3 regions of the Kitasatospora sp. NPDC092286 genome follow, and region 3 is predicted to be linked to each of the others. Evidence: riboswitches for the same ligand, from Rfam matches in the RefSeq annotation. Region 3 holds a riboswitch; each other region holds the start of a gene.
What was found. A riboswitch is a leader RNA that binds a small molecule or an ion and turns the genes downstream of it on or off. The one in region 3 is predicted to bind thiamine pyrophosphate.
Positions count from the first base shown of each region.

Region 1: another riboswitch for thiamine pyrophosphate. It lies ahead of thiO (glycine oxidase ThiO); the one in region 3 lies ahead of ACIQIB_RS29175 (purine-cytosine permease family protein).
Region 2: another riboswitch for thiamine pyrophosphate. It lies ahead of thiC (phosphomethylpyrimidine synthase ThiC); the one in region 3 lies ahead of ACIQIB_RS29175 (purine-cytosine permease family protein).

Region 1 covers NZ_JBIVRD010000034.1:53,704-57,865, forward strand. The annotation lists gene thiE (thiamine phosphate synthase) at 11-658, opposite strand; gene ACIQIB_RS28950 (Rv2175c family DNA-binding protein) at 658-1,023, opposite strand; gene ACIQIB_RS28955 (FAD-dependent oxidoreductase) at 1,132-2,328, opposite strand; TPP riboswitch at 2,435-2,547, shown strand; gene thiO (glycine oxidase ThiO) at 2,542-3,726, shown strand; gene thiS (sulfur carrier protein ThiS) at 3,723-3,932, shown strand; gene ACIQIB_RS28970 (thiazole synthase) at 3,935-4,162, shown strand, end outside.
Region 2 covers NZ_JBIVRD010000011.1:194,153-198,314, forward strand. The annotation lists gene thiC (phosphomethylpyrimidine synthase ThiC) at 1-1,684, opposite strand, end outside; TPP riboswitch at 1,680-1,814, opposite strand; gene ACIQIB_RS14225 (hypothetical protein) at 1,968-2,174, shown strand; gene ACIQIB_RS14230 (flotillin family protein) at 2,278-3,783, shown strand; gene ACIQIB_RS14235 (DUF5326 family protein) at 3,926-4,126, opposite strand.
Region 3 covers NZ_JBIVRD010000035.1:6,026-10,187, forward strand. The annotation lists gene ACIQIB_RS29170 (S1C family serine protease) at 1-1,687, opposite strand, end outside; TPP riboswitch at 1,943-2,092, shown strand; gene ACIQIB_RS29175 (purine-cytosine permease family protein) at 2,181-3,587, shown strand; gene ACIQIB_RS29180 (glycerophosphodiester phosphodiesterase family protein) at 3,670-4,162, shown strand, end outside.

The DNA.
Region 1 (4,162 bases), on a different contig from region 3:
CCCGGCGGGGTCAGGCCCGCAGCCGCCGGGACAGCTCGGCGGCGGCCGCCCGCGGGTCGTCCGCGCCGGTGATGGCGCGCACCACCACGATCCGGCGGGCGCCGGCCGCCAGCACCTGGTCCAGGTTGCCGAGGTCGATGCCGCCGATGGCGAACCACGGCCGGTCGGTGTCCCGCGCGGCCGCGTACGAGACCAGGCCGAGGCCCGGCGCGTGGCGGCCGGGCTTGGTCGGGGTCGGCCAGACCGGCCCGGTACAGAAGTAGTCCACGCCGGGCTCGGCGATCGCCGCGTCCACCTCGGACTCGGCGTGGCAGGACCGTCCGATGATCACGTCCTCGCCGAGGATCGCCCGGGCGGCCGGCACCGGCAGGTCGTCCTGCCCGAGGTGCAGCACGTCGGGGCGGGCGGCGTGCGCGACGTCGGCGCGGTCGTTGACGGCCAGCAGCCTGCCGTGGCGGCGGCAGGCGTCGGCGAAGACCTCCAGGGCCGCCAGCTCCTGCCTGGCCTCCAGGCCCTTGTCCCGCAGCTGGACGATGTCCACCCCGCCGGCCAGCGCCTCGTCCAGGAACTCGGCGAGGTCGCCCTGCTCGCGGCGGGCGTCGGTGCACAGGTAGAGCCGGGCGTCGGCGAGCCGCCGGCGCGGGGTGTCCGCCGCCATCAGATCAGCATCGCCTGGGCGCGGCGCTTCACCTCGGTGCCGCGGTTCTCACACAGCGCCTGGATGGGGCTGCCGGGCAGCGACGGGTCCTCGGTGAAGAGCCACTCCAGGATCTCCATGTCGTTGTACCCGCAGTCGCGCAGGACGGTCAGGGTGCCCGACAGGTGCTTGACCAGGCCCTGGCCGTCGATGAACGCGGCAGGCACCTGCAGCGACTTGTTCGGGCCGCGCCGGACCGCGATCAGCCCGCCGCTGCGGACCAGGTCGCGGACCTCGGTGACCCGCACGCCCCACTGCTCCGAGATGTCGGGCAGGTACATCCACTCGGAAACGAGGGTTTCAATCTTGCTTTCGATCTCACTCACGCCACCAGACTGCCACCTCCACGGCCCGCCGCGCACCACTCACCACCCGCCGCACACCCGTCACAGGTCCGTCGAGCACCGGGGCGGCCGCCCGCGGGCCCCGCCGCGCTACCCGGCAAGCGCCGACTTCAGCGGCACCGCGGGGTCCGCCGCCAGGGCCGGGTCCAGCGCCGTACCGCGCTCGATCAGCCGGCGGCCCTGGGCGAGGTCGCGCGGACGGTCCACCGCGAGCAGGGCGCGCGGCACACCATCGCGCAGCCAGAGCACCGACCAGGACGGCTCCCCGGGTGAACCGCGCCACAGCGGCTCGTCACCGGCCCCGTGCCGCCCGGCGTACTGGACCATGCGGCCGAACTGCTCCGACCAGAAGTACGGCACCGGATCGTAGGGCGCCTGCGCGCCGAGGACGGCGGCGGCCGCCGCCGCGCCGGACTGCAGCGCGTGGTCCCAGTGCTGGACGGCCAGCCGGACGCCGGAGCGCGCCGACGGATAGCTGACGCAGTCCCCCGCGGCGAAGACGCCGGGCAGGCTGGTGCGCAGCCGCTCGTCCACCAGGACGGCACCGGCCGCGTCCAGTTCGACGCCGGAGCCGGCCAGCCAGCCGGTGGCCGGCCGGGCGCCGATCCCGACCAGCACCTCGTCGGCCGGCAGGTGCGAGCCGTCCGCCAGCAGCACCGCGCCGGGCTCCACCGCCGCGACCCCGACGCCGCAGCGCAGGTCCACCCCGGCCTCGGCGTACCAGGCGGCCATCGCCCGGCCGATCCCGGCGGGCAGCGCGCCGGGGACGGGCGCCGGGCCCATCTCGACGACCGTGACCTCGCACCCCGCCGCCCGGGCGGCGGTGGACACCTCGGCGCCGATCCAGCCCGCGCCGACCAGCACCAGGCGCAGGCCCGGCCGGAGCAGGGCACGCAGCGCCAGCGCGTCGTCCAGGGTGTGCAGCAGGTGCGCGCGCTCGGCGCCGGGCAGGGCCCGCGGGGCGGCACCGGTGGCGATCACCAGCGTGCCGTACGGCAGATCGCCGGCGTCGGTGTGCAGCACCCCGGGGGTGAGGCCGGTGGCGCGGCGGCCGGTGAGCAGTTCGACGCCCAGGTCCGCGAAGTCGAGGTCGAGGGTGGTGGCATCGGCCTTGCCGAGCAGCACCTCCTTGGAGAGCGGCGGCCGGTCGTACGGCGCGTGGGGCTCCTCGCCGACCAGCACGATCCGCCCCCGCCAGCCGCCCTGCCGCAGCCCCGCGGCGCACTGCGCCCCGGCCAGCCCGGCCCCGACCACGACCACCTGATCCGTCCCGCTCAGCTCTGCCACGCCGTCACTGTACTCAGCGGCGGCCGTCCGTCCGGGCCCCACCCGGGCTCGGGTCCACCCCTCGTACGCGCCTTCGGCCGGGGCGGGACGCGGAGTTAAGGTGGTGGCACCAATTCACGGGAGCCCGGCGGACCGGGCTGAGAGGCGGGCTGACACGGCCTGCGACCGTCCGAACCTGATCCGGGTCATACCGGCGAAGGGAGAGCAGCGACTTTGACACGCTTGGCCAAGGGCGCGCATGCCGACGTCCTGGTGATCGGCGGGGGCATCATCGGCCTCGCCGTCGCCTGGCGCGCGGCCCGGCGCGGGCTGGGGAACATCGTGGTGATCGACCCGGCGCACGGCGGCGGCGCCGCCCGGGTCGCGGCCGGCATGCTCGCCCCCGTCACCGAACTCCAGTACGGCGAGGAGCCGTTGCTCCGCCTCGGGATGGCATCCAACGAGCGCTATGCCGCCTTCGCCGCCGAACTCACCGAGGCGAGCGGCGGCCAGGACACCGGCTACCGCCAGTGCGGCACCGTCGCCGTCGCCCTGGACTCCGACGACCGCGCGGAACTGCGTGAACTGCACGCCTTCCACCAGCGGCTCGGCCTGGACTCGCACTGGCTCACCGGCCGCGAGGCCCGCAGGCTCGAACCCATGCTCGCCCCCGGCGTCCGGGGCGGTCTGCACGTCACCGACGACCACCAGGTGGACGGCCGCCGGCTGGTCAGGGCGCTGGTCCTCGCCTGCGAGCGGGCCGGCGTCCTGCTGCACCGCGCCGAGGCCACCGAACTGCTGGTCGAGAACGACCGCGCGGTCGGCGCCCGGCTGGACACACTGGAGACCGTCACCGCCGACCGGATCGTGCTCGCCGCCGGTCCGCACAGCCACCGGCTGCCCGGCCTGCCCGAGGGCGTGCTCCCCGCGATCCGCCCGGTGAAGGGGCAGATCCTGCGGCTGCGGGTGCCCGAGCCGTACCGGCCGTTCCTCTCCCGCAACGTGCGCGCGGTGGTGCGCGGCCGGCACCTCTATCTGGTGCCCCGGGAGAACGGCGAGCTGGTGATCGGTGCCACCAGCGAGGAGCAGGGGTACGACACCACCGTCACCGCCGGCGGGGTGTACGAGCTGCTGCGCGACGCGCACGAGCTCGTCCCCGGCATCACCGAGCTGCCCCTGGTGGAGACCTCCGCCGGACTGCGCCCCGGCTCCCCGGACAACGCCCCGCTGATCGGTCCGACCGCCCTGCCCGGCCTCGTCGCCGCCACCGGCCACTACCGCAACGGCGTGCTGCTCACCCCGGTGACGGCCGATCTGGTCGCCGAGTACCTGACCACCGGCGAGACGCCCGCCCTGGCGGCGCCGTTCACCCCCACCCGCTTCTCCCCCGCCCGCTCCACCACGAAGGCCCCCGCATGAGCGAGATCGCACTGACCGTCAACGGCGAGCCCCGGCAGGTGCCCGCCACCACCACCCTCGCCGAGGTGGTGGCCGCGCTGAGCGCCGCCAACTCCGGCGTCGCCGCCGCGCTCAACGAGACCGTGGTGCCGCGTGGTTCGTGGCCGCGGACCCGGCTCGCCGCGGGTGACCGGATCGAGATCCTCACCGCCGTCCAGGGAGGCTGACCATGGCGGACGACCTGCTGGACATCGCCGGGACCACGTTCGGCTCCCGGCTGATCATGGGCACCGGTGGCGCGCCCAGCCTGGAGATCCTGGAGCAGGCGCTGCGGGTCTCCGGCACCGAGCTCACCACGGTGGCGATGCGCCGGGTCGACGCCACCACCCAGGGCTCCGTCCTGGACGTGCTGGTCCGCAACGGCATCCGGGTGCTGCCCAACACGGCCGGCTGCTTC
Region 2 (4,162 bases), on a different contig from region 3:
TGGATTTGCTGATCTTCATCGAGCAGAACTTCGGGCCGCACATGGAACAGAAGTGGGCCGTCTTGGCGGGCTCCGCGGGGAGGGTCTCGTCGTGGAAGGCGCGGGCCGTCTCCGGGTCGAGGGCCAGGTTGAACTGGTCCTCCCAGCGGAACTCGAAGCGGGCGTCGGAGAGGGCGTCGTCCCAGGCCTGGGCGCCGGGGTGGCCCTTGGCGAGGTCGGCGGCGTGGGCGGCGATCTTGTAGGTGATGACGCCGGTCTTCACGTCGTCCCGGTTGGGCAGGCCCAGGTGCTCCTTGGGGGTGACGTAGCAGAGCATCGCGGTGCCCCACCAGGCGATCATCGCGGCGCCGATGCCCGAGGTGATGTGGTCGTAGCCGGGGGCGACATCGGTGGTCAGCGGGCCGAGGGTGTAGAACGGCGCCTCGTCGCAGATCTCCCGCTGGAGATCCATGTTCTCCTTGATCTTGTTCATCGGGACGTGGCCCGGGCCCTCGATCATCACCTGGACGTCCTTGGCCCGGGCGATCCGGCCGAGTTCGCCCAGCGTCCGGAGTTCGGCGAACTGCGCCTCGTCGTTGGCGTCGGCGATCGAACCGGGCCGCAGGCCGTCACCGAGCGAGAAGGTGACGTCGTAGCGGGCGAGGATGTCGCAGAGCTCCTCGAAGTTGGTGTGGAGGAAGTTCTCCCGGTGGTGCGCCAGACACCAGGCGGCCATGATCGAGCCGCCGCGCGAGACGATGCCGGTCTTGCGGCGGGCCGTCAGCGGGACGTACCGCAGCAGCACTCCGGCGTGGACGGTCATGTAGTCCACGCCCTGCTCGCACTGCTCGACGACGGTGTCGCGGTAGACGTCCCAGCTGAGGTCCTCGGCCTTGCCGTCGACCTTCTCCAGCGCCTGGTAGAGCGGCACGGTGCCGATCGGCACGGGGGAGTTTCGCAGGATCCACTCGCGGGTGGTGTGGATGTTGCGGCCGGTGGAGAGGTCCATCACGGTGTCCGCGCCCCAGCGGGTGGCCCAGGTCATCTTCTCCACCTCCTCCTCGATCGAGGAGGTGACGGCGGAGTTGCCGATATTGGCGTTGATCTTCACCAGGAAGTTGGTGCCGATGGCGGCCGGCTCGACCTCGGGGTGGTTCACGTTGACCGGGATGACGGCCCGGCCGCGCGCCACCTCGGAGCGGACGAACTCCGGCGCCAGGCCCTCGCGCAGGGCGACGAACTCCATCTCCGGGGTCACGATTCCGCGCTTGGCGTAGCCGAGCTGGGTGACTGCGACGTCGCCGCGGCCGCGCAGGGGGCGGCGCGGGCGGCCGGGGAAGACGGCGTCCAGGTTCTTCAGGTTTCCGCCGCGCGGCGAGGTGTGCTTGATCCCGTCGTCCTCGGGGCGGGCCTCGCGGCCGTCGTACTCCTCGACGTCGCCGCGCTGGCGGATCCACGCGTCGCGCAGCGCGGGCAGGCCGCGCCGTACGTCGGGCTCGTACGCCGGGTCGGTGTACGGCCCGGAGGTGTCGTAGAGCGGGACGCTCTTCTCGTTGGTGAGCACGACCTCGCGGTACGGAACGCGCAGGTCGGGGCGGGACCCGTCGCGGTAGGCCTTGCGCCAGGCCGGGGTCGGATAGCCGGTGCCCGCGCTGCTGACGGCGGCGTTCTGGGCAGACTGCGGCTGTGCATCAAAAGTGGTCATCAGACCTTCAACTCCCTACGCCGGCATTACCCGGTCAGGTTCCTGCGGTCGGCGCAGCGTTCGGCACGTCCAGCGACGTCCCGGTCAGCGCCCTCTCAGCCCGGTGCTCCGAGCTCCCGTGTCCGCAGGCGGTATTGCCCGCGCATGACGTCCAACACCGTAGCGAGCCGATCGCGGCTGGTCCAGAGGGGGTCGGTGCCCGGCGATTCGGCCGGCGGGCCCACCGGGGGAGCCCGGCCCGGCAGACTGGCAGTCACACGGGCAGGCGACGAGGGAGGCCGTAGTGGTCGGAAGCACAGGGCGGGTCACCGGTCCGGTCGGAGCCGGTCTGGTCGGCGAGGTGATGGTGCACGTCAGGGAGCGCCAGGGGACGGAGGCCTTCCTGGCCTACCTCGCCGTACCGGGCGACCGGCTGTCGGTCGGCACACCGGTGGTGGTGGTCGAGTACCACCCGCCCCGGACCGTCTATGTGGCACCGGTCTTCCCGTGACACGCTTGTGACAGCCCGTCACGTCACTTCCCTTTCCTTCGAGTTGCCCTGAGCGGACAATCCGAACCGGCGCATCTCATGCGCCGGAAGGGGGAGTTGAACCATGGTGCTCATCATCGCGGGGGCCGTCGTCGCCGCGCTGGTCTTCGGGATCACGCTCTTCAAACTCATGTGGCGGGTGGCGGAGCCCAACGAGGCTCTGATCATCTCCGGCTCCCGGCACCGGACCGAGGGGGTCGGCGACGGTCTGGGCTTCCGGATCGTCACCGGCCGCGGGACCTTCGTCACGCCGGGCCTCCAGGGTGTCCGCCGGCTCTCACTGGACCTCAACGAGGCCGAGCTGAACGTCGAATGCGTCACCTCACAGGGCATCCCGGTCCACGTCAAAGGCGTGGTGATCTTCAAGGTCGGCGACGACGAGGTCTCCATCGCCAATGCCGCCCGGCGCTTTCTCGACCAGCAGAAGCTGATCAGCCAGCGCGTCCACAACGTCTTCGCCGGCCACCTGCGCTCGATCGTCGGCGGGCTCACCGTCGAGGACATGATCAGGGACCGCGAGCGGCTCACCGGGGAGACCAGGGCCGCCTCCGGGCTGGAGATGGAGAAGCTCGGGCTGATCATCGACACCCTGCAGATCCAGGAGATCATCGACCCCACCGGCTACATCAAGAACCTCGCCATCCCGCACGCCGCCGCCGTCCAGCGGGACGCCCGGATCGCCCAGGCCGAGGCCGACCGGATGGCCACCGAGGCGGAGCAGGAGGCCGCCGCGCGCAAGGCCGAGGCCACCCGCAACAGCCAGATCCAGCAGTCCGCCTACCAGGCCGAACGGGACACCGCCAACGCCCGCGCCGAGCAGGCCGGACCGCTCGCCCAGGCCGCCGCCCGGCAGGAGGTGGTCGTCCAGGAGACCAAGGTCGCCGAGCTGGAGGCCCGCCGCAAGGAGCAGCAGCTGCAGATCGACGTCCGCAAGCCGGCCGACGCCAAGGCGTACGAGACCCGCACCAGGGCCGAGGCCGACCGCGACGCCCGGATCTCCGCCGCCCAGGCGCAGGCCCAGGAGACCGAGCTGAAGGCGGCGGCCGAGGCCGGCCAGGTCAAGATCGCCGCCGCGGCCGCCGCGGAGGCCACCAAGCTGCGCGGGCTCGCCGCCGCCGAGGCGACCAGGGCCACCGGGGAGGCGGAGGCCGCCTCCGCCGAGGCCCGCGGTCTGGCGGACGCGGAGGCGACCCGGGCGATCGGGCTCGCCAAGGCCGAGGGCATCCGGGCCCGGGCCGCCGCCCTCTCGGAGAACCAGGAGGCCGTGGTGGCACAGGAGTTGGCGGAGAAGTGGCCGGACATCGTGCTGGCCGCCGCCGAGTCCTTCGGCAATGTCGAGCACATGATCCTGCTGAACGGCGCCGACGGGGTGGGCGAGCTGTTCGCCAAGGCCCTCACCATGGGCGGCACCGGCCTCGGCCTCGCCCGGCAGCTGCTCACCACCATGCACGGTCCGGAACAACCGGCGGCTCCGGCGCCGGGGCCGAAACCGGGGCCGGTCCAGCAGGTGCCGATCGAGGACCGCGCGGTGACGGAGGCCCGGGTCCGACGGTCGGCGGACGACAGCTGACGGATGACAGGTAACGGATGACGACTTTCAACATTCGTTTTCTGTTATCTGTTATCTGTTAGTTGTCGGTTGTCCGCCGCCACCAGAACGACCGGCGCCCGCACCCCACGCAGGGGGTACGGGCGTCCGGGGTCCGTACGGGTCAGCTCTTGGCGGCCTTCTTCACCAGGATCACCACGGCGGCGGCGATGCCGACCACCACCAGCAGCTTGATGACCACGCTCAGCAGGGCGCCGACGACGCCGAACACGAACCCCACGATGTTCCAGGCCAGGATCAGCACCAGCACCGGGACGACGATGTTGCGCACCCAGGAGGGCAGCGACTTCCAGAACTCAGCCATGTCCGTTCCTTCTCTCCCCTCGGGGCCGGCTGCCGT
Region 3 (4,162 bases):
TGCCGCCGAGCTTGGTGATGACGTCGCCGGGCTTGAGGCCCGCCTTGTCGGCCGCGCCGCCGGGGGTGACGGCCGGGGTGCCCTGGATGTCGCGGGTCTGGATCTGTGCGCCGTCGCCCTTGTAGTCGTCGTTGCGGAGGACGTCGAGCTTGGCGTAGACGGGCTTGCCGGTCTTGATCAGGGTCTCGGCGACCCACTTGGCCTGGTTGATCGGGATGGCGAAGCCGAGGCCGATGCTGCCGGCCCGGCCGGTGCTGGAGGCGTTGGACTGGATCGCCGAGTTGATGCCGACCACCGCGCCGCTGGAGTCGAGCAGCGGGCCGCCGGAGTTGCCGGGGTTGATCGAGGCGTCGGTCTGCAGGGCGTTCATGTACGAGGACTGGGCGCCGGTCTCGTCGCCGGAGGCGACCGGGCGGTCCTTCGCGCTGATGATGCCGGTGGTGACGGTGGACTCCAGGCCGTACGGGGCACCGATGGCGATGGTGGAGTCGCCGACGTTGACCTTGTCGGAGTCGGCCAGCGGAAGCGGGGTCAGCTTGTCCCCCTTCGGGGGGTTGTCCAGCTTGACCACGGCCACGTCGTAGCCCTCGGCGCGGCCGAGCACGGAGGCGTTGTAGGAGCTGCCGTCGGCGAACTTGACGGTCAGTTTGCCGCCGTTGGAGGCGGGCGCCACCACGTGGTTGTTGGTGAGGATGTGGCCCTCGGTGTCGAAGACGAAGCCGGTGCCGGTGCCGGACTCGCCGTTGCCCTGCGCCTTGATGGTGACGACGCTGGGCAGCGCCTTCTGCGCGATGCCGGCGACGGAGCCGGGGGCGGGCTCGTTCTTCTCCGGGCTGTTGGCCTGCACGGTGGTGCTGCGGCGGTCGTTCGCGGAGCTGGCGCTGTTGTCGTTGCGGTCGGCGATGGTCACGCCGAGCGCGCCGCCGGCCACACCGGCGACCAGGGCGACGGCGGCGATCAGGGCGACCAGGCCGCCGCGCTTCTTGCGCGGACCGCCGGGGCCGGACGTACCGGGGTACTCGGGCGGGTAGCCGAGCGGGCCGCCGGGGTGGCCGGGACCGCCGGCGCCGCCGGCCGAGGAGTCGTGCGGGCCCCAGCCGCCGAGCGGCTGGCCCGCGCCGAAGGGGTGCTGCTGCGCGGGCGGGCCCGCCGGGGCGCCGTACGGGTCATGGGCCGCGGCGGGCGGGGCACCGTACGGGTCGTGCGCCGCGGCGGCCGAGGCGCCCGTGGTGGCGTACGGGTTGACGACGGGCGCCGTCGGCAGGGCCAGGGCCTCGGCGAGCGCCGGGGCGGGCGCGGCCGGCGGCCCCGCCGGGGCGGGCGGCACGACCGGCGGCGGGGCGTCGATGTACCCCGGGCCGGGGTGGCCGGCCTCGACCGGGGCGGGCGCGGACACGGGAGCGTCGGCAGCCGCGGCCGCGGCGGGTGCCTCGGCCGGCGCCGGGGCGCTGATCTTGCTGAACGCCAGCGTCGGCGTGGATCCGCCGGCCGCCGGAGCGGCGGGCGCGGCGGGCACCGCCGGTGCCACGTCGGTGGTGGTCCGGTCGGCGGGCGCCTGTGCGGGGGTGGCAGCGGCGGACGCGGACTGCTGCGCCGGACCGTCATGAGCGGGACCCACCACCCCCTGGCCGCCGGAGGGCTGTTCCCCCTGCGGCCCGGTGGACCCAACCTCGCGCTCGGTGCTCACGGACGACCTCCATAGCTGACAGGACCAAGAAGCATAGTTTTTCGCACACTCGATTCGATTGCCGTAAGGACCCTTCTGAAGAAGTCATAAGAATCCTTAGCCAGGCCCGACGGCCCCGTCCGGAAACCCGGCCGAACGCCCCCGAACCACCACCCCCACCGGCCGCTCGCCCACCGCCGCCGGATGTCCCTCGCGGCCGGGGCGCCCAGCGCCTGGCCTTGGCGTTCACCCCCGTGCCGGTTAGCCTGTCGCTCACAACTGACACGCGGGAGCTTGGACCTTCCCAGGCTGAGAGTGCGCTGGTCGACCGTACGCCACGACGTCCGTGGGCGGACCGTCGAGGGGGCGCTGACCGCCGGAACCTGTCCGGGTAATGCCGGCGTAGGGAGTATCGGCCATGCCGCCTGCTTCGCCATCCTCTTCTTCGGGCGCGCCCGCGTCCAAGGGTTTCTCCGAACCGTCCACGACCGTTCACTCCGACGCCGGTCCCCCCGTGCCCGGTTCCGCCGCCGTGCCCGGCTCCCCCACCGCGACCGGCGCCGCCGCGGCCACCGCCGTCCTGGACCGGCCGGACCGGTCCGAGCGGGTCGAGGCGCCGCTCGTCCTGGACACCGAGCCGCCGCGCACGCTCCGCTTCCGCGACCACTTCGCGCTCTGGATGAACCTCGGCGTCAGCCTGATCGGCTTCACCACCGCCGCCACCGTGCTGGGCGCGCGGGGCAGCGAGCTCTCCCTGGCCGCCGCCGTGACCGCGATCGCGGCCGGGACCGTGGTCGGCACCGCGATGCTCGGTGTGGCCGCCCTGATCGGGGCCCGTACCGGCGCACCGGCGATGGCGAACCTGCGCGGGCTGTTCGGGACGAAGCTCTCGTACGTGCCGACGGTGCTGAACATCGTCCAGTGCATCGGCTGGGGCGTGTACGAGCTGCTGGTGATCGCGATGGGCGCGCAGACCGTCGTCCACACCGAGGGCTACCGCTGGGCCTTCGTCCTGCTGGCGGGCGCGCTGACCACCGCGCTGACCATCTGGCCGCTGGGCTCGATCGCGGTGCTGCGGCGGTTCGTCGCCGGGGCGGTCGCGGTCGCGATGGTGTACTTCACCGTCCAGCTGGGCCGGCACGGCGTGCCGGACCCGGGCGCGGGCAACTGGCACGGCTTCCTGAAGGCCACCGACGCGATGATCGCGGTGTCGATCTCCTTCGTGCCGCTGGCCGCCGACTACACCCGGCACTCGCGCACCCCGCGCGCCGCGTTCTGGGGCAGCTTCTCCGGCTACACCGTCGCCCAGGTCTGGTGCTACGTGCTGGGCCTGATCGCGCTGCTGCAGTCCGGCGGCGACCCGGACCGGATCTTCGACTCCTTCCTGGGCGTCTGGGCCGGCTGGGCGTTCCTGCTGGTGCTGGTCCTGCGCGAGACGGACCAGTCCTTCGCCAACGTGTACTCGACCGCGATGTCCGTCCACAACCTGCTGCCCAGGGTGGACCGCCGGGTGCTGACCGGCGGGACCGGGCTGCTGATCACGGTGCTGGCTCTGCAGATCACCGAGTTCACCGACTCCTACTACGCCTTCCTGGGCCTGATCGGCTCGGTGTTCGTGCCGATGTTCGCGGTGCTGGCGGTCGACTACTTCCTCGGCGCCGGCCGGCGCGGCTGGAACCTCTCCGCCGACGCGCCGTCCCGCCGGCTGATGCTGCTGCCGTGGGCGCTGGGCTTCGTCGTCTACCAGCTGATCGCGCCGACCGCGATCGCCGGCTGGTGGACGGACTTCTGGACCTCCGTCCAGGAGGCGCTGCACTTCACCCCGCAGGAGTGGACCTCGGCCTCGCTGTTCGGCTTCCTGGTGCCGGCCCTGGCCACCTGGGCGCTCACCCCGCTGACCCGCCGGGACGCGCGGGACTGATCCGCCCCCCCACGCGAAGACGGCCCCTCAGGTTGGGGCCGTCTTCGTTTTCGCGTCACTTCCGCCGCCTATCGTGGGACGTGTGACCAGCCCCGACCTCCCCCCGGCGGCGGCGCGCACCGCGCCGTCCGTCCAGGTGATCGCCCACCGCGGATCCTCGTACGCACTGCCCGAGCACACGCTCGCCGCCTACCGGCGGGCGCTCACCGAGGGCGCCGACGCGGTCGAGTGCGATGTCCGGGTCACGGCCGACGGGCATCTGGTCTGTGTGCACGACCGCAGGATCGGCCGGGTCTCGGACGGCCGCGGCACGGTGTCCGCGATGACGCTGGCCGAGCTGGAGGCGCACGACTTCGGCGCCTGGAAGACGGGCGCACCGAGCGCGGACCCGGAGCTGCGGGGCGTTCTGCGGCTGGAGAGCCTGCTGGAGCTGGTCGCGGACTGCGGACGCCCGGTGGACCTGGCGATCGAGACCAAGCACCCGGTCCGTTTCCGGGGCCGGGTGGAGGCCGAGCTCCTGCGGATGCTGGACCGGTTCAAGATCACCGGAGACCCCGCGGACGGCCGCCCGCAGG